Linked DNA regions of Desulforamulus hydrothermalis Lam5 = DSM 18033. The protein of the gene in region 1 interacts with the protein of each later gene in a pairwise test. Links are inferred from orthologs where the notes say so. Each region holds a gene or a part of one and is shown on either strand. Other genes may lie near its edges. The genes, in order: cysE and cysK.

Region 1 (13,775 bases):
ACTTTGCTGTGGTAGTTGACGACCATGATATGAACATCACCCATGTAATCCGGGCGGAGGAACATCTTTCCAACACCCCCAGACAAATTTTATTATATGAGGCCCTTGGCTGGCCCCAGCCGGAGTTTGCCCATATTTCTTTAATTCTTGGCAAAGATCGTGCTAAAATGAGCAAACGCCATGGAGCTACCGCCATTGAACAATACCAGAAGTTAGGCTATTTGCCGGAAGCGCTGGTGAACTTTTTGGCGTTGCTGGGCTGGTCACCGGGCGGCGAACAGGAAATTCTCAGCCTGCCTGAAATTGTTGAGCAATTTTCTTTGGACCGGGTAGCCAAAAATCCGGCGGTCTTCGATATAGACAAACTAAACTGGCTTAACGGCCATTATATTCGCCAGAGTCCCTTGGACAGGCTTACCCGGCTGGCTGTTCCTTACCTGATGGAAGCAGGTTACCTGGACGAAGCGCCGGACGCTGAAAAATTAGCCTGGTTGGAACAAGTGGTAGCCATAGCCAGGAACTATATTTCATACATGCAGGAAATCACCCAACATGTGGATATTTTCTTCCGGGATGAGGTAATTGTAAGCGAGGCGGAGGCTCGGGATGTTTTAACCTGGGAACAAATGCCGGCGGTGATGGAGGCTGCCTGTCGGTTGTTTGCGGATGCCCCTGAGTTAACCGAAGAATCTGTAAAGGGCATTATTAAAGCCATTGGCAAGCAAACCGGCTTGAAAGGCAAATTTATTTTCCAACCCCTGCGGGTGGCCATTACCGGCAGGACCCATGGACCCGAGCTACACCAGATTATTCCGGTCATTGGCAAAGAACGAACCGTTGCCAGGTTGCGGGCGGTTCTGCGGCAATCAAGCCCGCCGGCCGGGCAGTAAATTAAAAACTTATGGCTGCCGGCAAGCGAAACCAGGCAGCGGATAAAGGGGGTGCGGCCCGTGTTAAGCAGGATCAGAAAAGAAATCAATGCCGTTTTTGAACGGGACCCGGCGGCAAAAAGTACCCTGGAGGTATTACTGTGTTACCCTGGGCTGCATGCCATCCTGTTTCACCGGCTGGCCCACGCATTATATAAGAAAAAATTCTATGTAACCGCCCGGTTTATTTCACAAGTTTCCAGGTTTCTGACCGGCATTGAGATTCACCCGGGAGCCAAAATCGGGGAAGGTCTTTTTATCGACCACGGAGCAGGCGTGGTAATCGGGGAAACCGCCGAGATCGGCAACAACGTAACTATTTACCAGGGGGTCACCCTGGGGGGCACCGGGAAAGAAAAAGGCAAGCGGCACCCCACCATTGGCAATAACGTGGTAATTAGTTCGGGCGCAAAAGTGCTTGGTTCTTTTACCGTTGGTGACAACGTGAAGATCGGCGCCGGTTCGGTGGTTTTAAAAGAAGTGCCGCCTAACTGCACTGTGGTGGGTGTACCGGGGCGCATTGTAATTCGGGATGGCCAAAAAGTAGGTTCTGCCTATGTGCCGGATTTGCGCCACGACCAGTTACCTGACCCGGTAGCGGATATGCTGGGCCAGATGCAATCAGCCATTGACCGGCTGGAGCAAAAAGTTAAAACATTGGAACAGGAATGCAGCAGGTTAAGAGATCAAGCGGAGGGGGCTAACCGGTAATGCAAATTTATAATACCCTGACGAAAACCAAACAAGAGTTTATTCCCAGAGAAAAAGGGAAAGTCAGCATGTATGTTTGCGGGCCCACTACATACAACTTTATTCACCTTGGCAATGCCCGGCCGCTGGTGTTTTTTGACACAGTTAGGAGATACTTTATTTATAAAGGTTATCAAGTGAACTATGTACAAAACTTTACCGACGTGGATGATAAGATTATTAAGCGAGCCTGGGAAGAACAGACCGACCCGCTGGAATTGGCCCAAAGATATATCAGGGAATTTTTTAAGGATGCCGATGCACTGAATGTTATGCGGGCGGACAAACATCCCAAAGTATCTGAACACATTGCGGAAATCATTGACCTGATCAAACAACTGGAACAGCAGGGGCATGCCTATGTGGCAGACGGGGATGTTTACTTTGCGGTGCGGAGTTTTCCCGGCTACGGGAAACTATCGGGCCGCAGCCTGGAGGATATGCAGGCAGGAGCCAGGGTGGAAATTGATCCCAGAAAGAAAGACCCCATGGACTTTGCGCTCTGGAAAGCGGCCAAACCCGGGGAACCCAGTTGGCCAAGCCCTTGGGGAGCCGGCCGCCCGGGGTGGCATATTGAGTGCTCGGCTATGGCGGCCAAATATTTAGGCAACGGTTTTGATATTCACGGCGGTGGGTTTGATTTGATTTTTCCTCACCACGAAAATGAAATTGCTCAATCTGAAGCGGCTTGCGGCCAACCTTTTGCCCGTTACTGGATGCATAACGGTTTTATTACAGTCAATCAAGAAAAAATGTCCAAATCTCTGGGGAACTTCTTTTTAGTCAGGGAAATTTTGGCCAAGTTTCCACCCGAAGTGGTGCGCTGGTATTTGCTTTCCACCCATTATCGCAGCCCCCTGGACTTTGATGATGAAAAGCTGGCCATGGCGGGAAAAGGTCTGGAACGCCTAAAAACTGCCCTGCGCTTGCTTTATGAGGCTCTGGAGCTGCCGCAGCAGCAGGCCGCCATGGCCGATGAAGGCGGAGACCTGGCAGACAAACTGGCAACCCTCCGGTTGGATTTTGAAAAAGCCATGGATGACGATTTTAACACTGCCCTGGCTATTTCCGTATTTTTTGAGCTGGCCAAAGAAATTAATATTTTTGTGGGCCGGCTGGACGGCAAGCTGACTGACCGGCAGAAAGATTTGCTGGTAAAAGCACACGATTTATTTAAAGATTTTAACGGTGTATTGGGTGTCTTTAAGGAAGATCAGCAGAGCGGCAGGTTATTGATTGACGCTGTTAATACTGACAACAAATTGGTGGACGGTCTGATCAATCTGATTGTTAAAGTTCGCCAGGCGGCCCGCAGCCAAAAAGATTGGGCCACTGCGGATACCATACGGGACGGTTTGAAGGAACTGGGGGTAATTCTGGAAGACACCCCCCAAGGTGTACGATGGAAGATACAAGGATGACCTTGACACAAAGGGATACTTATATCATGGATCAATCAGCCTCAAAACAAAATCCTGAACAACTGCCCAGCCTGGTACTGGCATATCTGGGGGATGCCGTTTATGAATTGGCAGTCCGCCGGTTTCTCATAGCTCAAGGTGCTACCAAAGTGAACCGGCTGCACCGGGAAGCCGTTAAGTATGTGCGGGCCGGTGCCCAGGCGAGAGCGTTGTTTGCCCTGGAAGATAAACTTTCCGAACAAGAACTGGCGGTTGTCCGTCGGGGACGCAACGCCAAGTCAGGTCTGCCGCCTAAGGGAGCTGATGTGGCGGAGTACCGCCATGCCACCGCTCTGGAAGCGCTGATAGGTTATCTGTATTTACAGGGCAATGAGGGCAGGATTGACGAAATTATCGGCTTGGCCATAGATGCCCTCAAGCGTGGCTGAACCCGGCCGGGAGGGCCTGTTTGAGCGGCGCCAACGGCTACCGCAGCTAAAGGGGAACATAAACCACCGGTAAGGGGTGTCGCCCCTCTGATAAAATTTATTTTTAGGAGTTACGTAAAGTGGGGAAAGCTAATTTAAAGGTCCGCCTGCTGGAACACACGCCAAACCCGGAAAAGCTGGTGGCCATGGCGGCCAGGTTGTGCTACTCGCCGGCACAAATAGATGACCTGGCGGCCAATGTGGCCCAATCTGACCAGCAGGCTTTTGTAAAAAAATTACTGGACATGGGACACTACAGCGCTATTGAACATGTTTCTTTTACATTTGGCATCGAAGGGGTTTCCCGGAGCCTGCTGGCCCAGTTAACCAGACACCGCATTGCCAGTTTCAGTGTACAGTCCCAGCGGTATGTAGGGGAAACCCGGGAGCATAATGCCCGGGGCACCTTTGAATACATCATCCCCGAGACCATTGAAAAGCTTGGGCCGCAGGCGGTGGCAGAATTTGCGGCACAGATGGCGCAAATTCAAACCTGGTATGACGGGTGGGTAGCTAAATTGGGAGGCGGCAGATCGGCTTATGAAGATGCCCGGTTTGTGCTGCCCAACGCAGCCGAAACGAAAATTGTGGTAACTATGAATGCCAGGGAATTAAGACACTTTTTTAACCTTCGCTGTTGCCGGCGGGCCCAATGGGAAATTCGCCGGCTGGCGGAACAAATGCTGCACCTGGCCAAAGAAGTGGCACCCGTGCTTTTTGCCGATGCCGGGCCGCCTTGCCTGGCCGGCCCCTGTCCGGAAGGCCAACTGAGTTGCGGGCAGCGGGAAGCCGTGCGTCGCAGGTACGGGGTAACATAAAAGCGGAGTGTGGATAAAATGATAACTCCCGTAATTATTCTTGTGCTTTGGGGCATAGCCCTTTTGCTGGGCGTCCTTGGCGTGGTGACCCGGCGCAGAAATCTGCTGCTGGCCGGCATGGCGGCGGCTTTGGCCGGTTTGGGGCTGACCTTATGGCTGAAAAATACCTTGCAGTAAACGCAGCTTAACCACCGAAAAGTATGGAGGTATGGTTGACGTGAGTGAAATGATTGCCGGCAGAAATCCGGTCCGCGAAGCTCTCCGGGCGGGACGTCCCATTAATAAGATACTGGCCGCCAGGGGAACGGCGGCAGGCCCGTTAGCCGAAATTCTGCACCTGGCCAGGGAGAAAAATATTCCGGTACAAATGGTTGAACGAGCCCACCTGGATAAACTTAACCAGGGCATGCCTCATCAGGGGGTTATTGCTTATGCTGCTGCCAGGGGCTATGTGGAAGTGGAAGATATACTGGCAGCGGCTCATGCCAGGGGGCAAGATCCGTTTATTGTGCTGCTGGATGAAATAAACGACCCCCATAACCTGGGGGCCATACTGCGTACGGTGGATGCAGCCGGCGCCCACGGGGTCATTATACCCCAACGAAGGTCGGTGGCCTTAACCTCAGCTGTGGCCAGGGCTTCGGCGGGGGCGGTGGAATATGTTCCGGTGGCCAGGGTTACCAACTTGGATCAAACTATTCGGCAGTTGAAAGAAAAAGGGCTTTGGGTAGTGGGGGCGGATATGGCGGGCCCTCGGGTATACTGGCAGGCCAAACTGACGGGGCCGCTGCTTTTGGTCATCGGCGGGGAAGGAAAGGGAATCGGCAGGCTGATTAAAGAGCGATGTGATATGCTGGTCCGGTTACCCATGGCGGGCCAGGTTGGATCACTCAACGCCTCGGTGGCAGCTGCGCTTTTGATTTATGAAGTGGTACGCCAGAGAGGGTTGGGCTAATCAATGCAGGAATTTTATGTGGTGGACGGGTATAACATCATCCATGCCTGGCCGGAGTTTGCCGGCATGATTGACAGCGGGTTAGACCATTGCAGGGACAAGCTCGTTCATATACTGGCCAACTTTGCCGGTTTTGAGGGCAGCCGGGTTAAAGTGGTTTTTGATGCCCACCTCGTAAAAAGAGGCATTGAGCACCGGGAAACCGTGCACGGCATTGAGGTATACTATACCCAGGAGGGCGAAACTGCTGACTCGTTAATTGAAAAAATTGTCGGGGACCTGGGCAAACAGGGCACGGTTTATGTAGTAACTTCTGATTGGGATGAACAAAAAATTATTTTTGGGCGGGGTGCTTACCGCTTGACACCCAAAGAATTCAGGGTTCAGGTTATAAAGGCTAACCGGCGAAGAGAGGAAGAGTTTAATCGGCCCAACCCCACCGAGGGCTATCTGGAGGACAAGCTGCCCGCGGAAATCAGGCAAGTATTAGAAAAATGGCGACGCAGCAAGAATTAAGTACACCTGGCCGGGGGCTATTTTGCCTTGACGAGCCTTTTTAACATAAGCTATAATTAGTCATGTAACTTAACCAGTTAGCGCATGGGGCTGCATGTGCGGCTGGGTAGGCCAGACCCCGGGTTAGAATTACGGATGACAGGCGGCAAGGAAGCCTGGCCCTGCCGGGAATGCCGGTTACCAGGGTTCTTTTCAGACATGAGGTGATATGTTCTGCAGCAGTTTTAGAGTGCCTGCCAATATAGTCATGCTTTTCTGAACTGTTTGAAATTTCTTAGAGACAAGAAAGCGGGGGCGATAATTTTGAATTCAAATGCACAAAGAGAAGTTTCCGGCGGATATCAAATTATGGTGGATGAGGATGTCGTTGAATTTGCGCGCGAGGGCGACGACGCAGCGCTGGAGTACTTGATTAATAAATATAAAAACTTTGTGCGTGCAAAAGCCCGCTCATATTTCCTGATTGGAGCCGACAGAGAAGATATTATTCAGGAGGGCATGATTGGCCTTTATAAAGCCATTCGCGATTTTCGCATGGACAAGCTGTCTTCTTTTCGCGCCTTTGCCGAACTGTGCATTACCAGGCAGATTATCACTGCCATTAAAACAGCAACCAGGCAAAAACACATCCCTCTTAATTCGTACGTTTCGTTAAATAAACCAATTTACGATGAGGATTCAGACCGCACCCTGTTAGATGTAATTTCCGGGTCAAAAATAACAGATCCGGAGGAACTCATTATCAGCCGCGAAGAGTTTGATGATATTGAGGAAAAGATGGGCGAAATCCTGAGTTCACTGGAATGGAAGGTGCTCATGTCTTACCTGGAAGGAAAGTCTTACCAGGAAATTGCAGAAGACCTTAACAGGCATGTTAAATCTATTGACAACGCCTTGCAGAGAGTAAAACGCAAACTGGAAAGATACCTGGAAAAGCGTGAAGCCTAGTCAACCGGTTAACTGATGTTCTATAAGAAATAAATACTACACGATGATGCTTTTTACCTTTATTTAAGGTTAAAAAATTTTTTCGTTAAAAACAGTTAATCTTGCCAAACAATACATGACAGCAGGTGTTGACACCGAGTGCTTCATCTGCTATTATAATCAATGTTCGGTGCCGGCGTAGCTCAATTGGCAGAGCAGCTGACTTGTAATCAGCAGGTTGCGGGTTCGAGTCCCATCGCCGGCTCCACCCACGGAGGGATTCCCGAGTGGCCAAAGGGAGCAGACTGTAAATCTGCCGGCGAACGCCTTCGAAGGTTCGAATCCTTCTCCCTCCACCAGATTTGTTACACAGGCAAAAAACTCTTGATTTATGGCGAGTGCCTGTGTTATAATAAACATTGCTGACGCGGGATAGAGCAGTTGGTAGCTCGTCGGGCTCATAACCCGAAGGTCGAGGGTTCAAGTCCCTCTCCCGCAACCAAATGCTGCTATAGCTCAGTAGGTAGAGCGTATCCTTGGTAAGGATAAGGTCACCGGTTCAATCCCGGTTAGCAGCTCCAGTACTTACGGCGGTGTAGCTCAGTTGGTCAGAGCACACGGTTCATACCCGTGGTGTCACTGGTTCGAATCCAGTCACCGCTACCAGTCCGAAAGAACCTGCCCGGTTGGAGCAGGTTCTTTTGCGTTTTGTTGATATAGAAAAGAAGTGTCAGAAAAAAGAAGGATTTTTGTCTTTCTTATCGAATCTAGCTATGGATTTTCAGTTAATAGGTATAAACCATGCTTAAATCTGGAAATAACTTTAGAGATGAAAAATCTCTGGCTAAATTCCGAAAAACGGAGGAGGAGAAGTTAACCCATGGCTAAGGCTAAATTTGAACGTACCAAACCCCACGTAAACATTGGTACCATCGGTCACGTTGACCACGGCAAAACTACCCTTACCGCTGCCATTACCGTAGTTCTGTCTACCACCGGCGGCGCCCAAGTTAAGCGTTACGACGAAATTGACAACGCTCCCGAAGAGCGTGAACGCGGTATTACCATTAACACCGCCCACGTAGAATACGAAACCGCTAACCGTCACTATGCTCACGTTGACTGCCCGGGTCACGCTGACTATGTTAAAAACATGATTACCGGTGCGGCCCAGATGGACGGCGCCATCCTGGTTGTATCCGCCGCTGACGGTCCGATGCCGCAAACCCGTGAGCACATCCTGCTGTCCCGTCAGGTAGGCGTACCCTACATTGTGGTATTCCTGAACAAAGCTGACATGGTAGACGATCCCGAACTGCTTGAGCTGGTGGACATGGAAGTGCGCGAACTGCTGAACTCCTATGAATTCCCCGGCGACGACACTCCCATTATTGCCGGTTCCGGCCTGAAAGCCCTGGAGTGCGGCTGCGGCAAGCGTGAGTGCGAATGGTGCGGCAAGATCTGGGAGCTGATGGATGCAGTAGACTCCTACATTCCCACCCCTGAGCGGGATGTTGATAAGCCCTTCCTGATGCCGGTAGAAGACGTGTTCTCCATTACCGGCCGTGGTACTGTGGCTACCGGTCGTGTTGAGCGCGGCCAAGTAAAAGTACAGGATGAAGTGGAAATCGTCGGTCTTAACGACAAGCCCCGCAAGACCGTAGTAACCGGCGTAGAAATGTTCCGCAAGCTGTTAGACTTTGCGCAAGCCGGTGACAACATCGGTTGCCTGCTGCGCGGTGTTGACCGTAAAGAAATCGAGCGTGGCCAAGTGCTGGCAAAACCCGGCAGCATTAAGCCCCACACCAAGTACGAAGCAGAGGTATACGTCCTGACCAAAGAAGAGGGCGGCCGTCACACCCCCTTCTTTAACGGCTACCGTCCTCAGTTCTACTTCCGTACCACCGACGTAACCGGTGTGGTACAACTGCCGGAAGGCGTAGAAATGGTCATGCCCGGCGACAACATCAAGATGAAGGTGGACCTGATCACCCCCATCGCTATTGAGGAAGGCCTGCGCTTTGCTATCCGTGAAGGCGGCCGTACTGTAGGCGCCGGCGTAGTAACCGCCATCCGCGAGTAACTGATTAACAATTTTCCTAAAAGGAGTGACCCCGGTCACTCCTTTTTTGCATAAACCGCAAACTGGTATATAAAACCAATTAAAGAGACATAATACCAATATGGTACGTTGCCACAGGATAAGTATTGACATCCAACAATACATATGATAAATTTGTTAAGGTATATTACTAGACATCTCTGCCCAAGTCTTTTTTCGTTTTAGGGAGGTGGCAACAGTGCGAGTAGGCGTAACTCTGGCTTGCACCGAATGCAAACGGCGCAACTACACCACTACTAAAAATAAAAAGAACGATCCCAACCGGATCGAACTGAAAAAATATTGCAAGTGGTGTCATACCCACACAGTTCACAAAGAAACCAGATAGTTAAGCCGCCAACCCCAAGCGTTACCATAATCGGCCGCATTCCGTAAGGGGTTTTATTCGAGGCACTACTGGTGTAAACAAAAAAGTTAAGGATGTGGCGTTTTTCAATGGCTGTGCAAAAAAAGACACTCAAAAAGGCAAGCGCTGCCAAGGAAACAGCGGCAACCAATGAAACCGGTGGGGCCGAGAATAAAAAGGATGCGGCCCCTAAGGATGCTGCTAAGGCTGCAGCTAAAAAAGAACCCGCCAAGGCGCCCAAAGCGTCTTTTAGTGAGCGTATCGGCAGCGTAAGCAAGTACCTGCGTGGCGTTCAGAACGAGCTGAAAAAAGTTCACTGGCCCAGCCGCAAAGAGCTGGTTACTTACACTGCGGTGGTGCTGACTTCGGTTGCCGTGCTGGCTGTTGTCATCTGGGTGGTAGATTCGCTTCTCAGCTTGGGCGTAAAAGGCATCATTTCCTAATTGTAAACAAGGGGGTGGGGAACCCGTCTGGCAGGGTTCCTTTTGCTGATGAGTACACAATGGTATGTTGTGCACACTTATTCCGGTTATGAGAATAAGGTCAAAGCCAACCTGGAGAAGCGAATTGAATCCATGAATATGGAAGATAAAATCTTTCGTATTCTGGTGCCCATGGAAGATGAAGTGGAAATTAAAAACGGCAAGAAAAAGGTTTCAAAGAAAAAAGTATTTCCCGGATACGTTCTGGTAGAAATGATTATGACTGATGATTCCTGGTACGTGGTGCGCAATACGCCGGGAGTAACCGGTTTTGTCGGCACAGGTTCTAAGCCTATCCCGTTAAGCCAGGAAGAAGCCAAGGCCATTATTAAGCAGATGGGCTTGGAAGAACCGAAAACCAGGATTGACGTCAGTGTTGGCGAAAATGTCAAGGTAATTGACGGGCCCTTTGAAAACTTTGCAGGTGTGATTGAAGAAATTTACCCTGAAAAGGGTAAAGTTAAAGTTATGGTATCAATGTTTGGACGTGAAACTCCCATCGAGCTTGATTTTTCTCAAATTGAAAAAATGCTTTAAGCTTGTAGGTTGTAAGGAGGTGGACTGGATATGGCCAAAAAGGTAGCTGCCATAATCAAACTGCAAATTCCGGCCGGTAAAGCCACCCCGGCGCCCCCGGTAGGTCCTGCCCTGGGTCAACACGGGGTAAACATTATGGCTTTTGTCAAACAATATAATGAAGTTACTGCAGCGCAAGCCGGCTTGATTATTCCGGTTGAAATTACAGTATATGAAGACCGGTCCTTTACCTTTGTTACTAAAACGCCTCCTGCAGCAGTACTGCTGAAGAAGGCTTTAGGTATAGAGACCGCTTCCGGCGAGCCTAACAAGAAGAAAGTGGGTAAACTGCCCCGCTCTAAAGTTAAAGAAATCGCCGAATTAAAAATGCCTGATCTCAACGCTGCCAGCCTGGAGGCTGCCATGCGCATGATTGAAGGCACCGCCCGCAGCATGGGCGTAGAAATTGTAGAAGGATAGCTTCATCCGGTGGGAGGATGTAGTCCGCTAGTACCACAAAGGAGGGAAATACATGCCCAAAGAAGGGAAAAAGCTTCAGGAAGCCCGGAAGCAGTATGATAAAAACACTCTTTACGAGCCCCTGGAAGCTATGGAGCTGGTTAAAAAGACCGCTCCCGCCAAATTTGATGAAACTGTTGAAGTGGCCTTCCGCTTGGGGGTTGACCCCCGGCACGCCGACCAGCAACTGAGAGGTGCGGTTGTGCTGCCCCACGGAACCGGTAAAACCAAAACCGTACTGGTCTTTGCCAAAGGCGAAAAAGCCAAGGAAGCTGAAGCGGCCGGTGCAGATTTTGTCGGCGCCGAGGAGCTGGTAGAAAAGATTCAAGGCGGTTGGTTGGGATTTGATGTAGCCATTGCCACCCCGGATATGATGGGGATGGTTGGTAAACTGGGTCGTGTTCTGGGCCCCCGTGGTTTAATGCCCAACCCCAAAACAGGTACTGTAACCTTTGATGTAGGGCCTGCTGTAAAAGATGCCAAAGGCGGTAAGATTACTTACCGTACCGATAAAGTCGGTATTGTTCACGCACCCATTGGTAAGGTTTCTTTTGATGCCCAAAAGCTGGCTGAAAACTTTAAAACCCTGGCTGATACATTGCAGCGTGTTAAGCCTGCTTCCGCCAAGGGTCAGTACATGAAGAGCATCACCGTTTCCTCTACCATGGGCCCGGGGATTAAAATTAACCCCAACAAGCTCTAGGGACTTTGCCCGGTTGCGACAACTGAATAAGTCCAGTCGTAGACAGTTGGTGTCCTTGACTTAATGGCTTAAGCCGCCAGCCGAGACCGGGTGAATTACTGCAAAAGTGTGAAGCATTGCGGGGAATTTTGCCTGTCTTGGCGAATTCCCCCTTTTGTTTTATTCCAGCGGAAGGAGGTGTAGCTCTTGCCGACCACAAAAGCTCAAAAAGCAGTTATGCTGGAAGAAATTAAAGAAAAAATGTCCCAATCCCAGGTTACCATTTTAGCTGATTTTCGCGGCATTTCAGTGGCTAAAATCACCGACCTGCGGGCTCGCCTGCGCAAAGCCGGCAGTGAAATGAAGGTGGCTAAGAACACCGTGGCCCGTATTGCCGCCCGGGAAATCGGTGTTGAGGGATTAGATCCCTACCTGGAAGGGCCTACGGTATTTGCCTTTGGTATTGAAGACCCGGTGGCTCCTGCCAAAATCCTTTCGGATTTTGCTAAGGAAGTGAAACAAGGGGTTGACATCAAAGCCGGTATTTTAGAAGGCAAGGTGATTGATGCCAACGGCGTCAAAGCCCTGGCCGACCTGCCTTCCAGAGAAGTATTGCTGGCCAAAGTACTGGGTGGCATGCAGGCTCCCCTGTATGGCTTTGCCGGCGTACTGGCTGCCAACCTGCGCAATCTGGTTTATGTTCTGGATCAGGTGCGTCAGCAAAAAGAGAGTCAAGCATCTTAGTTTGTTCCGTTGCTTAAATTATTTATAAATTTTGAGGAGGTACAAGATCAGTATGTCTAAAGTAGCTGAAGTATTAGAAATTGTTAAAGGCCTTACCGTGCTGGAACTGGCCGAACTGGTAAAAGCTTTTGAAGAAGAATTTGGTGTATCTGCTGCTGCTCCGGTGGCCGTTGCCGCTGCACCTGTAGCCGGTGCTGCTGCTCCCGCTGAAGAAGAAAAAACCGAGTTTGATGTTATCCTGGCTAATGCCGGCGACAAGAAGATCAACGTTATTAAAGTTGTGCGCGAAATCACCGGTCTGGGCCTGAAAGAAGCTAAAGACCTGGTTGACGGTGCTCCTAAGCCCATCAAAGAAAAAACCACCAAGGAAGATGCTGAAGCTATCAAAGCTAAGCTCACCGAAGCCGGCGCTACTGTTGAAATTAAGTAATAAGTTTATTGTGACCGGTTTATAAAGACAGGGAGGGTATGCCTAAAGCAGTACTATGGGCATACCCTCTTTGTTTGCAAACAAGCTGCCGGATTGATCAGATAAAAAACCGGCCTGTTCTGACAGTCCCGGAGGGCCGCCCGGGTTGTCAGAAAAGTCTGCCTAAATCTTGACGTATTTTTGCATGTACTGTAAAATATACCCTAATTGGCAAATAACGTTGGGGAACGTTGTTTGCCCTGAACAAAATTATCTTGTTTCTCCGAGCCGGTTGTCCTAAGGCTTTATGCGACGGATTGCCGGCCGCTAGGGTAAGCCGGGAAACCGGTTTGCCTCCCGTGTGGAAAGGAGAGTGATGAAGATGTTACGGCCAGGTCATTGCTTTCCGCGACCTGGTTTTGTTGTTATTGCAGCGCTAATAAATCTATGCCGATATGCAAATTAAATTTGGGAGTTGACCGCATTATGGACCTTATTGTCAACGGCGTCAGGGAAGCGTTAATCAGCTTGTTCGGCGGGGACCCCGAAGTATATCAGGTTACTTTCTTAACATTAAAGATTTCCGGCCTTGCTACCCTGATAAGCCTTTTTCTGGGCATCCCGGCCGGCGTGTTTTTGGCTCTGCGAAATTTTCCCGGCCGCGGCTTTATAATCAGTCTGGTGAATACCGGTATGGGCCTGCCGCCGGTGGTGGTTGGATTATGGGTAAGCATATTGCTTTGGCGGTACGGCCCACTGGGATTTTTAGGGCTGATGTACACGCCTGCCGCTATGGTGATTGCCCAGGCGGTAATTGCTACCCCGATTGTTACGGGTTTTACCATTGCGGCAGTACAGCAGATAAAACCGCAGTTGCGCCTGCAGATACTGGCGCTGGGCGCTTCCCGGCGGCAATATATGTGGCTGTTAATGCGGGAGGCCAGGTTGCCGCTGCTGGCTGCCGTTATTGCCGGATTTGGCGGGGTAGTATCCGAAGTGGGAGCTTCCATGATGGTGGGAGGCAATGTCAAGGGGTACACGCGGGTATTGACAACGGCCACGGTGATGGAGGTTTCCAAAGGAAATTTTGCGGCAGCTATTGCCTTAAGTGTTATATTGTTATTATTGGCTTACGGTGTTACGTTATTACTGACCCTGCTGCAGCAGCAGGG
Region 2 (16,098 bases), on another replicon or contig:
AGTAAACCGATAGGTTGTGACAGTTGGGTCAACAGTTATTCTTTTGGCGTTAACCTCTGCTGCATTAACTGGTTAATTACAGCCGGGTCTGCCAGAGTAGAGGTATCCCCCAGCACTCTGCCTTCGGCAATATCCTTTAACAAACGCCGCATAATTTTACCGCTGCGGGTTTTGGGCAATTCCCAGGTGCAGATAATTTCTTCCGGCCGGGCTAAACCGCCGATTTTCTTGGCCACATGGTTCTTTAAATCCTTCTCCAGCTCCGGTGCCCAGGCAATGCCTTCCCGCAGAGTAACAAAGGCAGACACCGCTTGCCCTTTTAATTCGTGGGAACGGCCGATAACAGCCGCTTCAGCCACCGCCGGGTGTTCCACCAGGGCACTTTCCACTTCTGCTGTACCAATCCGGTGGCCGGACACGTTAATTACGTCATCCACCCGGCCCAGCACCCAGATATAGCCGTCTTTATCCCGTCTGGCACCGTCACCGGTAAAATACATGCCTTCAAAACGACTCCAGTAGGTATCCACATAGCGCTGCGGGTCTTTATAGACAGTACGCAGCATGGAGGGCCAGGGCTTTTTAATCACCAAATAACCGCTTTCCCCGGCTTTCACCGGTTGGCCCAGTTCATCCACCACATCCACAAATACGCCGGGCAGCGACATGGTGGCGGAACCCGGTTTAGTGGGTACCAGGCCGGGCAGCGGGGCAACCATGACACTGCCGGTCTCGGTTTGCCACCAGGTGTCTACGATGGGGCATTTTTCTCGGCCGATATGTTTGTGGTACCACAGCCAGGCTTCCGGATTAATGGGCTCACCCACCGAACCCAGCAGCCTGAGAGAAGATAAATCGCGACCGGCGGGGTAGCTTTCCCCCCACTTCATAAACAATCTAATGGCTGTAGGTGCAGTATAAAACAGGGTTATGCGGTATTTTTCAATGAGTTCCCAAAAACGATCCCGTTCGGGGTAATCCGGGGCTCCTTCAAACATGAACACTGTTGCCCCGTTGGCCAGCGGGCCGTAAACCAGATAACTGTGGCCGGTAATCCAACCGATATCCGCTGTGCACCAGTAAACATCATCTTCCTTGAGGTCAAAAATATTTCGGTGGGTTGAGGTAACACCGGTTAAATAGCCGCCGGTGGTATGAACAATGCCCTTGGGTTTGCCGGTGGTGCCGCTGGTATACAAAATGAACAAAATATCCTCCGCATCCATCATGGCCGGCTCACAAACCGCCGAGGCTTTTTTCATTAATTCGTGATACCAGAGATCACGGCTTGGTTCCATATATACTTCACTGCCGGTTCTTTGTACCACCACAACTTTTTCTACGCTGGCACATTGGGTTAACGCCGTATCAACATTTTGCTTGAGAGGAATGGCTTTTCCCCGCCGCCAGCAAGCATCCGATGTAACAACCACTTTAGCTGCCGCATCTTTAATGCGATCCCGCAGTGCCTCCGCAGAAAAGCCGCCAAACACCAAGCTGTGGGGTGCCCCGATGCGGGCACAGGCCAGCATGGCAATCACCGCCTCAGGGATCATCGGCATATATATGGTAACCACATCACCTTTACCAACGCCCAAATCTTTTAATACATTGGCAAACTTGCTTACTTCCCGGTGCAGGTCCTGGTAGGTTAAAACCACCTGGTCGCCGGGTTCCCCTTCAAATATAATGGCTGCTTTATTTCTACGCCAACTGTCCAAGTGACGATCCACACAGTTGACACAGGCATTTATCTTGCCGCCCACAAACCACTGGGCAAAGGGATGCTGCCATTCCAGCACTTTATCCCAGGTTTTATACCAATGCAGTTTTTTGGCTTCCTCAGCCCAGTAACCTTCATAATCCATACCGGCCCAATCGTAGATGCGGGCATCCCGGACATTGGCCCGGGCGGAAAAAGAGATGTCAGGATAATAAACCTGCTCTTCCGGAGCAAACGCAATGTTTTTTTGGTTAAACATAACCTTACCTCCCAAGCCGTTGTTTTAATCTTATCTTACAGAACCGTTGCCCAGGAGGATATGTTTTTCCCGTTAGTGAGCAGATTACACCATTTTTCTGATGATGCTTGCGCCGAACGGCAGCCGCCGCCGGTTTACCGGCCGCCCCGCCCGTCACCGGGCCGTTAACGCCCCAAATATACCGTTCAGGTCTTTGTTGTGACCGTTAGCCGTAAAGAGACAGGAATCTTAACGCCGTTTAACCGGCCTTTAACCCCGTATTAACTAAAATCTAACGCAATTATGCTACATTGAAAGAACCAAGAAATACCAGGGGTGCCATAAGACATGTATCTTCACAAACTGGTTAACAAAGTCGCCACAACACTGGGCAGCTTGCTCAAAGGACGGAGCTTGTTCTTTTACCTGCTGGAGGGCAGCTCTTTTATGGACAAATTAAAAAGCATGCTGGCCGGCAGTGCTTCCGTACTGCTTATTTATGTGGATGTGGCTGATTTTCACCGGATTATGCAGCTTAACGGCGAAGCCACAGCCAAAAGGGTACTGCATATCCTGCGCCGTGTCCTGGAAAAAAGAACCGGTCAATTTATTAATTGCTGCGGGGAAGTTATGGTGGAGAATTTGTGGGGAGATGATTTTTTAGTGCTCTGCCGCCAGGAAGAAATGCCGCCCCCGGCAATTTTGAGCAAAACATTAACAGCTCTGCGTATTGCTTTAGAACAATCAATTAAAAACGAAGTTATTAAAATTACCGGACATACCTTAAAGCTGCATGTCGGTTATTCCATCATCCGGCGGGGTCTGAAAAATCCCGAGCAGGCCCTGTACAGTGCTTTAAAGGAAGCCCAAAAGGCCGCCAAAGGCACCTGGGAACAGCAGATGGTGCACCTGTTGGGGGAGTTTCATGACCTGCTGCAAAACAAAAATTTGCGCATCGTTTATCAACCATTGTTTCTCTGCAAACCGGCCAATCCTGGCTGGGAAGCCCTTACCCGGGGCCGGAAACAGTTACTTTTTTTCACCGGCGGTGATTTTTAACTATGCCCAGGAAGCAGGCCTGCTGTTCCCTTTAGAAAAGGTTTGCCGGGAATTGGCCATAAAAAACTTTGACCCGACAGACAGCGGCCAAAAGCTTTTTTCTTAACATTCACCCGCATACCATTAACGATCCCCAGTTTGTCAAGGGCGAAACCATGCGAATCTTGAAAGAAAGTCATTTAAGTTCACACAACCTGGTATTTGAGATTACCGAACGACAGGGCATCCATGATTTCCACCGGTTTAACAAAACCCTGGCCCATTACCGCAATCAAGGCTATAAGGTAGCGGTGGATGACGCCGGCGCCGGTTTTTCCAGCCTGCAGGCCATTGCGGAAGTTCGGCCCGAATATATTAAAATTGATCATTCACTGGTTAAAGATATCGATACCAACCGGGTTAAACAGGCCCTGTTAGAAACTTTCGTTACCTTTGCCCAGAAAATCGGCTGCTCTATTATTGCCGAAGGTATTGAAACCGAAGCAGAACTGATGACGCTGCGTTCCCTTGGGGTGCATTACGGCCAGGGTTACTATTTAGCCCGTCCCGCCTATCCTTTACCGGCTGTGCAAACGGAAGCCCTTAACTGTATTCTGGCCCTGGCCTCCCGCAATCCCACCGGTATCTGGCAAAAGGCTTTTCCCATCGGTGAAATCAGTCAACCGGCCGTTCAAGTCACATCTAACACACCGGTTCGCCGGCTTAAGGAAATGATGGACAGCCATGATTTGCTTAACGGCGTAGTGGTACTGGAAGGCAGCCGCCCGGTAGGGTTGGTGATGCGGCATCACTTGGACCGTTACCTGGGCACCCAGTATGGAGTAGCCCTGTATTTTGAACGTCCGGTAGCTATGATTATGGACAGTGACCCATTGACAGTAGACAGCTCACTGCCTATTGAACAGGTATCCCAGCTGGCCATGAACAGGGACCGGCTAAAGTTATATGATTTTATTGTAGTAACCAAAGATAATCAACTGCAAGGCGTGGTATCCGTACAAACGCTGCTGGATACCATGACCAAAATCCGCATGGAGGTGGCCCGGGGCGCCAATCCTTTAACCGGATTGCCCGGCAACCTGACCGTGGAAAGAGAGATCAGCAACCGACTGACGGAAAAATCCCCCTTTGTTTGCATTTACCTCGACCTGGATAACTTCAAGTCATACAATGACCGTTACGGTTTTGAAAACGGTGACCGTTTACTTCTTATGGCCGCCCGCTTGCTGACCGCTGTAGTTCGCAAATATGGCGGTGCCAATGATTTTGTGGGACATATCGGCGGCGATGATTTTATTGTGCTTACTTATAAGGATAAAGCAGAGGCCGTGTGCCGGCGCTATATTCGCTATTTTGACCGACTGGTAAAAAATTTTTATTCACCCGAGGATAAAAACCGGGGTGGTTTTTACGGCCTCAACCGGCAGGGACAGGCAGTCTGGTTTCCTCTGGTGTCAGTTTCCCTGGCCGTTGTTGACTGTGCCGGCCATTGCTCATCGGAACAGCTGGCCGAAACAACCGCGCAGTTAAAACAATATGCCAAAAACAAAAGCGGCAGCGTTTATGTCTGGGATCGGCGGCAGCACCGCCCACCGCTGTAGCTGCCAAGCGGCCCGGCTTCTCTTAATGTAGGCAAGCTGACAAATAAAATGTGTGCTACCACACATTTTATTTGTCTATCATCTGATAACATATTATTAAACATACATATTCTTAATTTTTTAGGGGGAGTCTTCATGCTGCTGATTAATGTTGCGGAGCTGGCCGCTAAAGAAAATCTTTCCTACGAAGATATGCACCGGGCGCTGGCGGTTCTTTATAAGTTAGAATACAACCCGGTGGCAATAAAATTTTATTTTGACCGGGAGTCATTTGATCAACTGGCAGCCGATAAACTGCCCGGCCCCAAAATGACCTTTTGTCAGGCCCTTTTGGCTTCCCGCATGAACGACCATATTGTTAAAGTAACGGATGACAAGCTGCTTTGTGACAATGCCCGCACTGTTTTTGGCTTTCGGGCGCCCAGCGAGGAGGAAGTTAAAGATCATTTAAAATATACAGCCGACTGGGATTTGGCCCAAAGGTGTTTGGAGGTTAAACCCAAACTTCCCCTGGGGGAATTAAAAGGCATTATGGCCGCTCCCCTATACAAAACTCCGGTAACGCCTGATGTGGTTTTCTTTATTGTAAATCCCTATCAAGCCTACCATATTTTAAATGATTACATCGGTGCCACTAAAGTTCCCACCGTTACTTCCATCCATACGGTTAACTCGGCAGTGTGCGGCGGTGCCGTGGATTGCTACCTGCAACGTACCGCCGGCATGAAAACCATGTGTGCCGGCAGTTTTACCTCCGGCAAAACCGAAAAGGGCGAAGTCAACGTATTTATTCCCGGTGAGCATATTGCAGCCTTAACCAAACAGTTGTTAAAGAGAAGCCACCACTACGGCGGCGGCGCATCCTTCATCGGTGCCGGCGGCCAAGAGTATCCCGGTATGGATGTGTGCAAAAAGTGTCCTATGATTCGCTTTAAAGATGTTGAATAATGTGCAGCAAGCAAGGGGCCCGCTCTCGCAGGGCCCCTAAAATAAATTGTTGACATATGGTTTTTTCAATGATAGAATGTTATAATAATCAGAAAGGGGGTGTTGCGATGACAAAGGAGTTAATTAATCAAATCCTGGAAGACATTGGCCTGGAAAAAGTAAATGATAACGAAGAAGAAGCATCCCAGTAAAAAGCCGAAGGCGAGAAAAGTTGCTGCCTTCGGCTTTTTGGTTGCTTGTTCCCAGTTCGGCTTACCGGTTGCTTTGCATACTTTCCTGCGGTCCTGTTTCCTTAAACAGGGCGGTAGATAAGTAACGTTCGCCGGTATCGGGCAGTAATACTACTACCGTTTTCCCTTGGCTGGCCGGCCGCTTCGCTACCTGCAAAGCCGCATACAGGGCGGCCCCGGCTGATATCCCCACCAGCATGCCCTCCTGGCGGGCTAACCGCCTGGCTGTTTCCATGGCCTGCTCGCCTGTCACTTGAAAAACCTCATCCACCAATTCAAGATTTAATACCTGCGGTATGAACCCCGCCCCGATGCCCTGGATAGGGTGAGGCCCGGGGGAACCGCCGGAAAGCACCGGCGATTGGGCCGGTTCCACCGCCACTGCCTGTAAATCAGGTTTTTTCTCTTTAAGATAGCCGGCAACACCGGTAATGGTACCCCCTGTGCCAACGCCCGCCACAAAGATATCCACCTTACCCCCGGTATCTTCCCATATTTCTACCGCTGTATTTTCCACATGGGCCCGCGGGTTGGCCGGATTGGCAAACTGCTGCAACATAAAAGCATTATCCAGGCCGGCCACCAGCTCTTCAGCCTTGGCAATGGCTCCGGACATGCCCTGTTGGCCGGGGGTGAGCAGCAACTCTGCCCCGTAGGCCTTCAAAAGGCTGCGCCGCTCCTCGCTCATGGTTTCCGGCATGGTTAAAATAAGGCGTATGCCCAGGGCAGCGCAAACCATGGCCAGGCCCACCCCGGTATTACCGCTGGTGGGTTCAACCAGCACACTTTCTTTGTTGATGATACCCCGCTGCAGGGCGTCCGCCACCATGGCATAGGCAATCCTGTCTTTTACGCTGCCGCCCGGGTTGAAATATTCCACCTTGGCCAACACTTCTGCTGCCAGGCCTTCGGTCAGGCGATTTAAGCGCACCAGCGGCGTTTTGCCAATGGTTTCTAAAATACTGTTATAAACAGGCATAATCTTTCCTCCGCAAGATTTTTCTTATATCATAGAACAAAGCGGGAAAAATATACAGCACTTGGAAAACATACTGCTTTATTTCGTTGCCGCCGCCACAATTTCTGTGATTGCCTGCAGCATGGTTTGCAGGGCTTCCTGTATATTATCGTTTTTTAGATAACAAGGGATGGTAACCTGGCGGTCCGGACCGCAGGCTGTGCCTAAAATAAAACCGTTGCCCAGCCTGACCAGGCTTATTCGCCAGTATTCCGTTTCCCCGGCAGCGTTTGTCAATGAGTGCAGGAAATTTGAGCCGTACTGCAAGACCGCGACCTCCTTTGGTACGATAGATTTCGTTCACAAAGGAGCATTTACCTTTGAAAAAATATTGCGAATATATCAGCGCCAAAGCTGTATCAGGAACTTTTTAGAGGTTTTATGATTAGCCACACTTGTCGAAATGCCGGTATCGCACTTGGGCGCCTAAAATAATATGGAAAATTTTTAGGCTGGCGTGAACATATTTATCTTTGTCAGAATATATAATAGGAATTATTGATATTTAGGAATGACTGATAAAGGAGTTTTGCTATGAGCGAGCCCGGTTTGCCAATTCCGATTAATCCCAAAAGCAAGCGGCTGTATATCCCCACCAAACACAAATTTATTTTAGCCAATCTGACAGCTATTATGTGGTTTACCCTGTCCTGCTTTATCAGTTATCCCTGGGTATTGAGCCTGGCACAATTAGTGGGCAGTTGGGCCGGCTGGTTTATCGTTCTCTTTATTGCTTTAATACCGGGTTACTTAAACATGTTTTTGCTGGTCAGTTTGCTGATTGACCGGCCACCGCCTTTACAGACAGCCCGGGACTTGCCGCCTGTCAGCATCCTTATTGCCGCTTACAATGAAGAAAAATCCATTTTAGAAACACTGCGTTCTCTCAGACAACAGAACTACCCCGGTATCATCAACATCATTGTTATTGATGACGGCTCGCTGGACCGTACGAAAGAGCTGGTTTTAAATTGCGGCATGCCCAATGTTAAGTTAATTGAAGCAAATCACCAGGGTAAATCGGCGGCACTAAATAAAGGCTTACAATATGTTGCCGATGACTATGTAATAACCATCGATGCGGACACTTTTTTACATCCCCAGGCCATTACCCGCATTATGGCCCGCATGTTGGGCGATCCGGGTCATACCGCTGCGGTGGCCGGCTGCGTGCTGGCTAAAAACTCCCGGGATACTTTTATGACCAGGCTGCAGGAATGGGATTATTTTTTGGCCATTTCTTCCGTTAAGCGCCAACAGGCCCTGTACCAGGGCACCCTGGTGGCCCAGGGGGCTTTTAGTGTATATAAAACCGCCGTAGTTAAAGAGGTGAGCGGCTGGCCCTCCTGCATCGGGGAAGATATTGTGCTGACCTGGGCACTGATTAAAAAAGGTTACCGCATTGGCTATGAAGCAACTGCGGTAGGTTTTACAGAAGTACCTACCACCTTTATGGCTTTTGCCCGCCAGCGCAGACGCTGGGCCAGGGGTATGATTGAGGGATTTAAAGCTCATATTGACTTGATTTATAAACGGTTTTCTCCCACTGCCATTCTGGTTGGCATTGACCTGTTATATCCCCTGCTGGACTTAACTTATACCTTTGTATATATCCCCGGCATTATTTTAGCCCTGTTTGGTTATTATTGGATTGTGGGTCCCATGACGCTGGCGGTTATTCCTTTAACCTTGTATATAAACTATACTATGTACAAGTACCAGCGCAGCGTATTTCAAGAGCTGAACCTGAAAATCAGGCAAAACAAGCTGGGTTTTGTGGTATACACTGTTTGCTATCAGATTTTAATGTCACCGGTTTGCGTGTGGGGTTATTTTGAAGAATTTTTTGGTATTGCCAAACGCTGGTAAAAGGCCCTCAAAAAGGGCCTTTTTTATACTTTCGGTACAACTATACGTTATGATGACCTGTATATTTATAACTAAATGTTATTTGTAATATAATAAAATATTATGATAAAATAGTTTGGGGAGAATGGGGAAGGTCCCCCCACGGGCTGCAAACCCGCTGGCCTGCCTGTGATCCAGGCGGGAGTCCGGTTCGATTCCGACTTCTCCCCTCCAAATACAAGTTACGGGTCATTAGCTCAATTGGTAGAGCAGGCGACTCTTAATCGTCAGGTTGGGGGTTCGATTCCCTCATGGCCCACCACAGCCGGCTTGCAGCCGGCTTTTCGTATGAGTTGGATACTAAGTCCGTTAAGTGGTTAACAAGTGTAACAATGCCTTTATCAGTGAATATTATATGATGGAAAAATATTCACAATAAGGGTGATAAATATGGATAAACGCTGCCCCCCTTGCGCAACGGTTGAGGTTTTAAGTATACAGAACTGTATCAGCACTCCCGTCCCATCGCACAGGCCGGAGGTTTGTTCCAGATGTTTTAATTTGCTGCAAAATCCTGGATTTGAAGCAGGTCTAACAAGGTGGCAGACCAGTGATAACGTATCGGTTTCCGATGCCTCTCCCTTCGAAGGCACACAACAGGCCATTATGCAAGAAGGTGTAGCGCATTTGTTTCAAGACGTTTCATTGTCTGGTCCGGCAAATTGTCCCTTGTTTTTTAGTGCTAATATTTCTACTAACAACGCTGTGGCCAATAACCTAACCGTGGAAGTGTTATGGCTGGACGAAAACCGTAACGCTATGGCCAATGGACTTAGAGTGTTTTTACCCGGTTCCGCGCTAGGTATTACTTACTTTGACATTACTGACCGCCCTCCTATAGGCACTGCCTTTGCCAGACTGCTCTTTAGTAAAACAGAAGGTACAGAGAATTCTTTCATTGTAATTGATCAGGTTATCCTGGCCCCGGTAAAAAGCAGCAATTTATTGGTGAACCCTGGCTTCGAGTCGGGATTAAACGGGTGGCATACCACCGGCTTTAGCCTTGACTTTACCGACCCCTTAGAAGGTCTTGTGAATACCGCAACCAACGTGAACGGTACAGTTTACCAGGATGTGCCTTTAACAGGTCAACCGTCCAATGCTTCCTTTTTACTTAGTTTTGCAGCCCTTACTACTCCGTTCTCCCAGGGGCCTACCGCCGCACTGACCGCTCAGGTCCTCTGGCTGGATGCAGCAAACAATATCCTTGGCACGCCGGGACTGGAAATTAACATTCCTAACAACACCTTGAAAAACCAGTTTGGCTATTTGACCTACCTGGATCTAACAAAGCCGGCTCCTGCAGGTGCTGTAAAAGCGCGCATTTTGTTTACCGCGGACGTAGAACAAGGTTTTACCTTGAGACTGGATCATGTAATTTTTGCCCGGGCCGCTACTCAAAACTTAATCATAAATCCCAGTTTCGAAGATGGCTTGAACGGGTGGCAAAACGTCAACACCTCGGTCGTTAGTTTATCTGATGTTTATGAGGGGAATTATACAGCTGCTGTGGATACGGTCGGCGGTGTGCTTTATCAGGACGTTCCCCTGGCCAATGCGGCGGGCCATTGCTTTTTATTTAACACCGGTTTTAGATTTCGAGGCGTAGGCTCACAGGCCTTAACCAGTCAGGTAATCATTAACATACTTTGGCTGGATCAGAACGGCAGGGAGATCGGTTTGGGAGCCAGTCTCATTATACCTCCCAATGATAACCTGCGGGATAAATGGCTGGTTTACACAGCCATTACAGAACCTGCCCCCCCTGATACAGTGTCTGCCAGGGTGCAATTTACCAAAGCCCCCAGCGCAAGAAGCGAGCTGGATATCGATAAGGTGGTGCTGGGGCGTTTGGTTTAAGTAAAAAATGACCACATTAGCCCTAAAGCTAATGTGGTCATTTTAATGTACAATGTGGTCAAAATCTATAATAATCCCTCTGCCAGCTTTTTCTCCAGTATCTGCGAGGTCCTTACCCCATCATGCCACCATCGCCTATATAGCCTACACCGGCAGCTAACGTTACCTAGCAAGGCCGAGCGGAAGCGATTCAGGTAAAATTCACACCTCGTCCGGTGATTGTTTTAACAATTAGTTATTCAGGTGAGGATTTTTTACCTGGCTAACCAAAAACTTTACTTGACAACTTTGAAAAATCACCCTCATGACTGAAGCTATAAAAACCGGGCCTACTATTTAAACTTACTTAAGGGGGAAAATCTTTGATATACTTCAAGCAGCCTTAATTATCCTTTTCTCCCTGTCTTTACTGTTGTCTCGTCAACTTGGCATAGCAGGTTTGATTGACAGGGTGGTCAACTTTTATTCTTCAAATACATGCAATAAAGGATTTTGTTTATTAATCAAGAACTTCTCTTTATTTATACATTCAGGGGGTTCATTTAGGTGGCAATATGTAAACAGAATTATTACAAAAATTCACTGATTATAGAGGATATTAGAACAAATACTCCTTATTACCACCCGGGTGTCTTTGATTTTCCTAACTTGCCCTACGATCTACCAATGATTAGCCTTTTTACCGGTGCGGGGGGATTAGACCTTGGACTGGAACGAGCGGGATTTTCAACAAGAGCCTATGTTGAAAACAATAAATATTGTATTGAGACCATTAAAATTAATCGAAAAGAATGGCGTTTGGTAGGAAATGGCGATATTACTAAAACAAACTCAAAAGAGATTTTGAAAACCGCCGGTCTTAAAATAGGCGAGGCAGCTTTACTGGCAGGGGGGGCCCCATGCCAACCGTTCAGCAGTCTGGGTAAAAATGAAGGGGACAGTGTTTCTAACGGTAAATTATATAAATATTTCATCCAAATGGTTAAAGAAATACAGCCCGTTACTTTTATCTTTGAAAATGTACGAGGGATGGTTCAAAATCATAAAAAAGTAATTGAATTTATGGAACAGGAATTCGGTAAATCCGGATACGGAATTTCCATTGCTTTGATCTGTGCCGCTGACTACGGGGTTCCGCAAAAGAGATACCGAGTATTTATTATCGGAAGGAGAGACGGTAAAAAACCGGGGTTTCCGTTTCCTACTCATGCCGAAAATCCTGAAAGCAGTTTAAAATATTTTAATACTCTTTGTGCTTTAAAAGGAGTACCGTTTCCATACCAAAAATTAAAAAAATGGGTTACCGTTGGAGAAGTTTTCAGCAGACTGACAAAGGAGCATTATAACAGAAAAGATAATTTTTATGCTCAACTTTCTCCCAAAATAGTTGAAATGATCAGTTATATTAAGCCAAAAACCAAAATGTGTTGGGCTGACTTGCCCGATGATTTGAAATTTAATTGTTGGAAAAAAGGAAAGTTCCAAGGAAGAGATAACTTTAGCCGTCTTCAATATAATGAGCCTTCCGTTACCATCCGTACCGGAGCAATTTATCCTGCAAAAGGTAAATATATCCACCCCGAATTAAATCGTGGATTAAGTACAATTGAAATGGCAGCTCTGCAATCCTTCCCGTTAAATCCGGGTAATGAAGGTTGGCACTTTTATGGTGGTATATTAAATGTTGCCCGTCAAATCGGAAATGCTGTACCTCCTCTGTTAGCAGAAGCCATAGGTCATGCCTTGAAGCAACAGGTGCTGGAAATAATTAACGGAGCAGGGTGCTAATCCCCTCCGTTAATTGTTTGCTTGATATCATTTACCACACGTTCCAATTCCTTTTTAATTTCACAACCCCAGTAACGTTTAACCTTCCATCCCAACTGTTCCAACTTTTGCGTAACCTTCATATCGTTCAAACGATTCTTTTTTATTTTGGTAACCCAGAAAACCCTGTTTTGCTCAGGTATTTGTCCGCATTTAGGACACCCGTGCCAAAAACAACCGTCACAAAACACTGCAATTTTTTTACCCGGAAAGATAATGTCCGGCCGTCCCGGTAATTTATTTGACAATCTATATCTTAATCCTTGTTGCCATAAAGCCTTACGTAATCTAATTTCCAAATCGGTATTTTTGTTTTTTACGGCGGCCATGTTTTTACTTCTTTCTTCTTTGCTCTTCGTATCCATAAAGACCACCTTAAATATTTATACAGCGTGATTTCTTCTTATAGCAATCTCAAATAAACAAGTTATTAAGTTTTGACAGAAATCCCATTTCCGGTTGATCAGGAAGTCCAACCACCAATGCTCTGTCCAGTAACCGGTTAAACTCTTCGCAACATGTTTCAGGCAACAATGCACAGGCATGACAGGCCGCAAGATTTAAAGACCCCAACCCTTGTCCTGTACTTTCAAAACACAGTGGGTCTGATGAACACCATGAAGCAGCGTTGACCGCCTTTTTAATGACAGAACCGAGAAATTCCGGTTTGCCTTGTCTGACCAGTCCCCCCATTGTTCCCTCCGAATCACCGCTGGCCGTATAAACTAATATACCGGCCATTAACGGCTGATCATCTGTCTCATTACAATAAATTCTTTCACGTAAAGAAGCACTGCCGTACCCGCATTCAAAGCTTAATTGTCTGATTAATAAATGAGCAAAAGTATGCAAAAAGACAAATGTTGCCGTAATTTTTCGCGGTGGACGCTTTAATTCCGTCGCCATATGATAATATCTGTCGTTTAATATTTTAACTCTTTCTTCAATTTGAGGCATCTGTGCCCAGCGGGACAGTTCATCGGTATTAAACATAATAAATATTCCCTCACCGTAAACTTCCACCGCCGGTAACCAGTCAATTTTTTTCTTAAAATTCTTTAAGTAAACCGCATAGCCAGTTTTTTCGTCATCTTCTTCTGCCGGGTGGGCGTCATTGCGATCCAGCGGCGTAAGCCTGCTGAAAGCATACAATGCCCTAACCTCTCTTAACCTGTGAACCTGGACAACCTTTTCGATTCCCGGGATTTTATAGTCTTTTCCGTCCCTGATCTGAATTTTAAAATTTTTTGATTCCGGACTTCCTTCGTCAATGAATCCCTGAAAAGCCTTATATTCATCGTATCGGTAATTGATCTCAACAGACTCAACCACTGTTAGAGGATCGTCATTAAGTAACTTTTCAGCAGTCTTTTTTACCTCATTAAAATCACGGTTTATCAGTTTAGCAATCCTCTTATAAAGAACCTCCTTAAATGATTCCTCTTCCAACCCTCCGTCCTGGGATGACAAGACATCCCACTCACTGGTTCCGCAAATGTCCGAAATCAGGTTGTCGGAATAGGGAGGTATAACTATTGAGTTGATTATCAGAGGAAAGTAAACATTTGAGGCACCACGTTGAACGGTTTTCGGCCTGGAATCACATACCTCCTTCTCATCAACCCAAGGTTTATATCCGCTACATTGTGTATGAATCCCCTCTTTAAATGCCTCATCCATTGTGTAAAAATTACCGCACTTTGTACAGCTGATTTTAATACCGGATAACCCTGAAGCGCTTCCGAATGTTTCGATCTTTAAGTGATGTTTTGAGAAACATCCTCCCTTACGATGTGCCCATTCTACCCAAGGAAAATCGTCAACATGCCCCTTCTCACATACAACAATAAATCTGCTGGGTACCAATTTAGCATGGCAAATATCACACCTGGGTATTTTGAATTCCTTTTTATACTTTTCCGTGTATCTCACGGTCCAATCATCAATATGCCTCAATAAACGACAATTAGGACAAAAAAGCCATTTCGGAAATCTGACAAAGGGTATCCCGTCTTTATATTCCTGACCGGAAGGAGGCATTTTGAAATATTTTACACCTAACCGAGCTTGCAATCGTTGGTCATAAATTTTGGGCCCTGCATTGACATGCCAAAATTCAGTTCCGGCCGGCATTAATGACTCCTCCGGCAAATCAACGATACTTCCCACTCCGAAGGGACCAATAAATTGAGAACGCCTCAGAACCTCATACCTCATCCTCGGGTTATAACTGTCCTTACTCACTTTTTCCCCTCCGATAAATCTTTTATGAAAACGTTACAAACCGCATCAACATTTCTCATTGATTGTAAGGTGGGCCAATGCTTACCCCTCTTACCTGCCTGGTATAGCAAATGTGGTTCCTTCTGTGACCCATAGGTCAAATTGCTTTCTGCACGGGCGATTTCAGCCCAGAATTCTATCTTTTTTATTAAATCTGACTCCGTGTCGGACTTTTCTTCGGCCATTACACTCTCCACCCTGGCAAGAATATAATCCGTCACCTTGTTTAAGTCGGGTATGTCCGGTGTAAATTCTCCGGCTTGGTTATCTTTATTTAATCCGATCAGATGTCGTACCAAGGTAACAAGAACCGCATGCAAAGCCCTGTCTCTGGCCGGACCTGAAAAAGGCGTTACACTTGTCGGTTCAACAAACTGATAGAATGCCTCATGATATGAAGTAAATCTTTCATAATGGGATCTGTCTCTGGGTCTGGCACCGTCATAAATCGTAAATATCAAGCCCGGATACTTTCTGCCCACCCTGCTTGTGGCCTGAATATATTCAGATGTGGTTTTCGGTTGACTGATTACCGTCATCATGCCCAGTCTGTCAATATCAACACCTACGGAAATCATATTCGTTGCCAGTAATACGTTAACAGATTTTTTATCAGGATATTTTACTTTAAGCCGCTCAAGTATTTCAGGTATTTCTTCAGCACTTTTCCTGCTTGTCAACTCATCCGCTTTGTAAAACAACCTGCGTTTGGTTTTTCTTCGCATGGCAATTCTACGAACCTGATCTTTTATATCATCCTCAACCAATGTGGAACATTTCCCCAATTCCCTTATGGTATTAAAATATCCTACCAAAGTCCAATATTTATCCTTTACTTCGTCGGAATAATCCAATTCCTCTAAATACTGTAATTGGGCTGACATTAATCTTACCTGGGTAGTCGTCTGGGTTTTTCCGGCAGCTAAAATACCCGCATATAGTCGACCGGGTTTCTCCTCCAAGGAAGCCTGTCTGGCAAAAAATGAATCTTCCGCATCCAGACCGGGCGGCGGAAACTGCCTGACATCCCTGTTGTACAACGCCTTAACCTGATCACCGGCCCTCCTGATTGTAGCCGTAGAAGCAATAATTTTAGGTCTTATTCCCTTCTGAGAACAGAGTGCATCCAAAGCCGTCTCATATAAACCTACTATTGTTCCTAACGGTCCGGAGATTAAATGCAATTCGTCCTGTATAATCAGTTCAGGAGATAAGTTATTATTTCCTGAATTTAATGCAAAGATATTAGAGATCTCTTTTTTCCAAGGCATCATGGCAAATTTATCCACAGTAGCAAACAATAACGTAGGAGAATCCCTGTAAATATCATCATCAACAACAGATATGGGTAATTCATCCCTGAAAGCACAGGTTTTCTCCGTACATCTCAGGGCAAACCTTTT

What was found.
Region 2: the proteins of cysE (region 1) and cysK interact in binary tests that used the Escherichia coli proteins (3 or more experiments, as listed by UniProt). The link is inferred for Desulforamulus hydrothermalis Lam5 = DSM 18033 from one-to-one orthologs.

The regions. Positions count from the first base shown.
Region 1 is NZ_CAOS01000007.1:17,745-31,519, forward strand. The notes cover bases 48-2,795. They hold cysE (serine O-acetyltransferase), read left to right. Parts: upstream 48-950; coding sequence 951-1,640; downstream 1,641-2,795. Other genes in these bases: gltX (glutamate--tRNA ligase), read left to right, coding at 48-890; cysS (cysteine--tRNA ligase), read left to right, coding at 1,640-2,795. Outside these bases: more of gltX, read left to right, coding at 1-47; more of cysS, read left to right, coding at 2,796-3,100; DESHY_RS04675 (Mini-ribonuclease 3), read left to right, coding at 3,097-3,528; thyX (FAD-dependent thymidylate synthase), read left to right, coding at 3,648-4,385; DESHY_RS04685 (hypothetical protein), read left to right, coding at 4,404-4,562; 23S rRNA (guanosine(2251)-2'-O)-methyltransferase RlmB, read left to right, coding at 4,594-5,340; DESHY_RS04695 (NYN domain-containing protein), read left to right, coding at 5,344-5,856; RNA polymerase sporulation sigma factor SigH, read left to right, coding at 6,160-6,804; tuf (elongation factor Tu), read left to right, coding at 7,664-8,866; rpmG (50S ribosomal protein L33), read left to right, coding at 9,084-9,233; preprotein translocase subunit SecE, read left to right, coding at 9,341-9,694; transcription termination/antitermination protein NusG, read left to right, coding at 9,743-10,270; rplK (50S ribosomal protein L11), read left to right, coding at 10,301-10,729; rplA (50S ribosomal protein L1), read left to right, coding at 10,782-11,471; rplJ (50S ribosomal protein L10), read left to right, coding at 11,658-12,194; rplL (50S ribosomal protein L7/L12), read left to right, coding at 12,247-12,624; DESHY_RS04765 (ABC transporter permease), read left to right, coding at 13,090-13,775.
Region 2 is NZ_CAOS01000008.1:184,633-200,730, forward strand. What follows is about bases 4,801-7,722. They hold cysK (cysteine synthase A), read right to left. Parts: upstream 6,779-7,722; coding sequence 5,822-6,778; downstream 4,801-5,821. Other genes in these bases: DESHY_RS06095 (DUF169 domain-containing protein), read left to right, coding at 4,801-5,569; DESHY_RS14700 (hypothetical protein), read left to right, coding at 5,638-5,760; DESHY_RS06105 (hypothetical protein), read right to left, coding at 6,857-7,084; DESHY_RS06110 (glycosyltransferase family 2 protein), read left to right, coding at 7,352-7,722. In the rest of the region: acs (acetate--CoA ligase), read right to left, coding at 36-1,982; DESHY_RS13330 (EAL domain-containing protein), read left to right, coding at 2,310-3,020; DESHY_RS13335 (EAL domain-containing protein), read left to right, coding at 3,089-4,621; more of DESHY_RS06095, read left to right, coding at 4,757-4,800; more of DESHY_RS06110, read left to right, coding at 7,723-8,686; DESHY_RS06120 (hypothetical protein), read left to right, coding at 9,353-10,585; DESHY_RS06125 (DNA cytosine methyltransferase), read left to right, coding at 11,132-12,373; DESHY_RS06130 (very short patch repair endonuclease), read right to left, coding at 12,370-12,777; drmB (DUF1998 domain-containing protein), read right to left, coding at 12,827-14,656; DESHY_RS06140 (helicase-related protein), read right to left, coding at 14,653-16,098.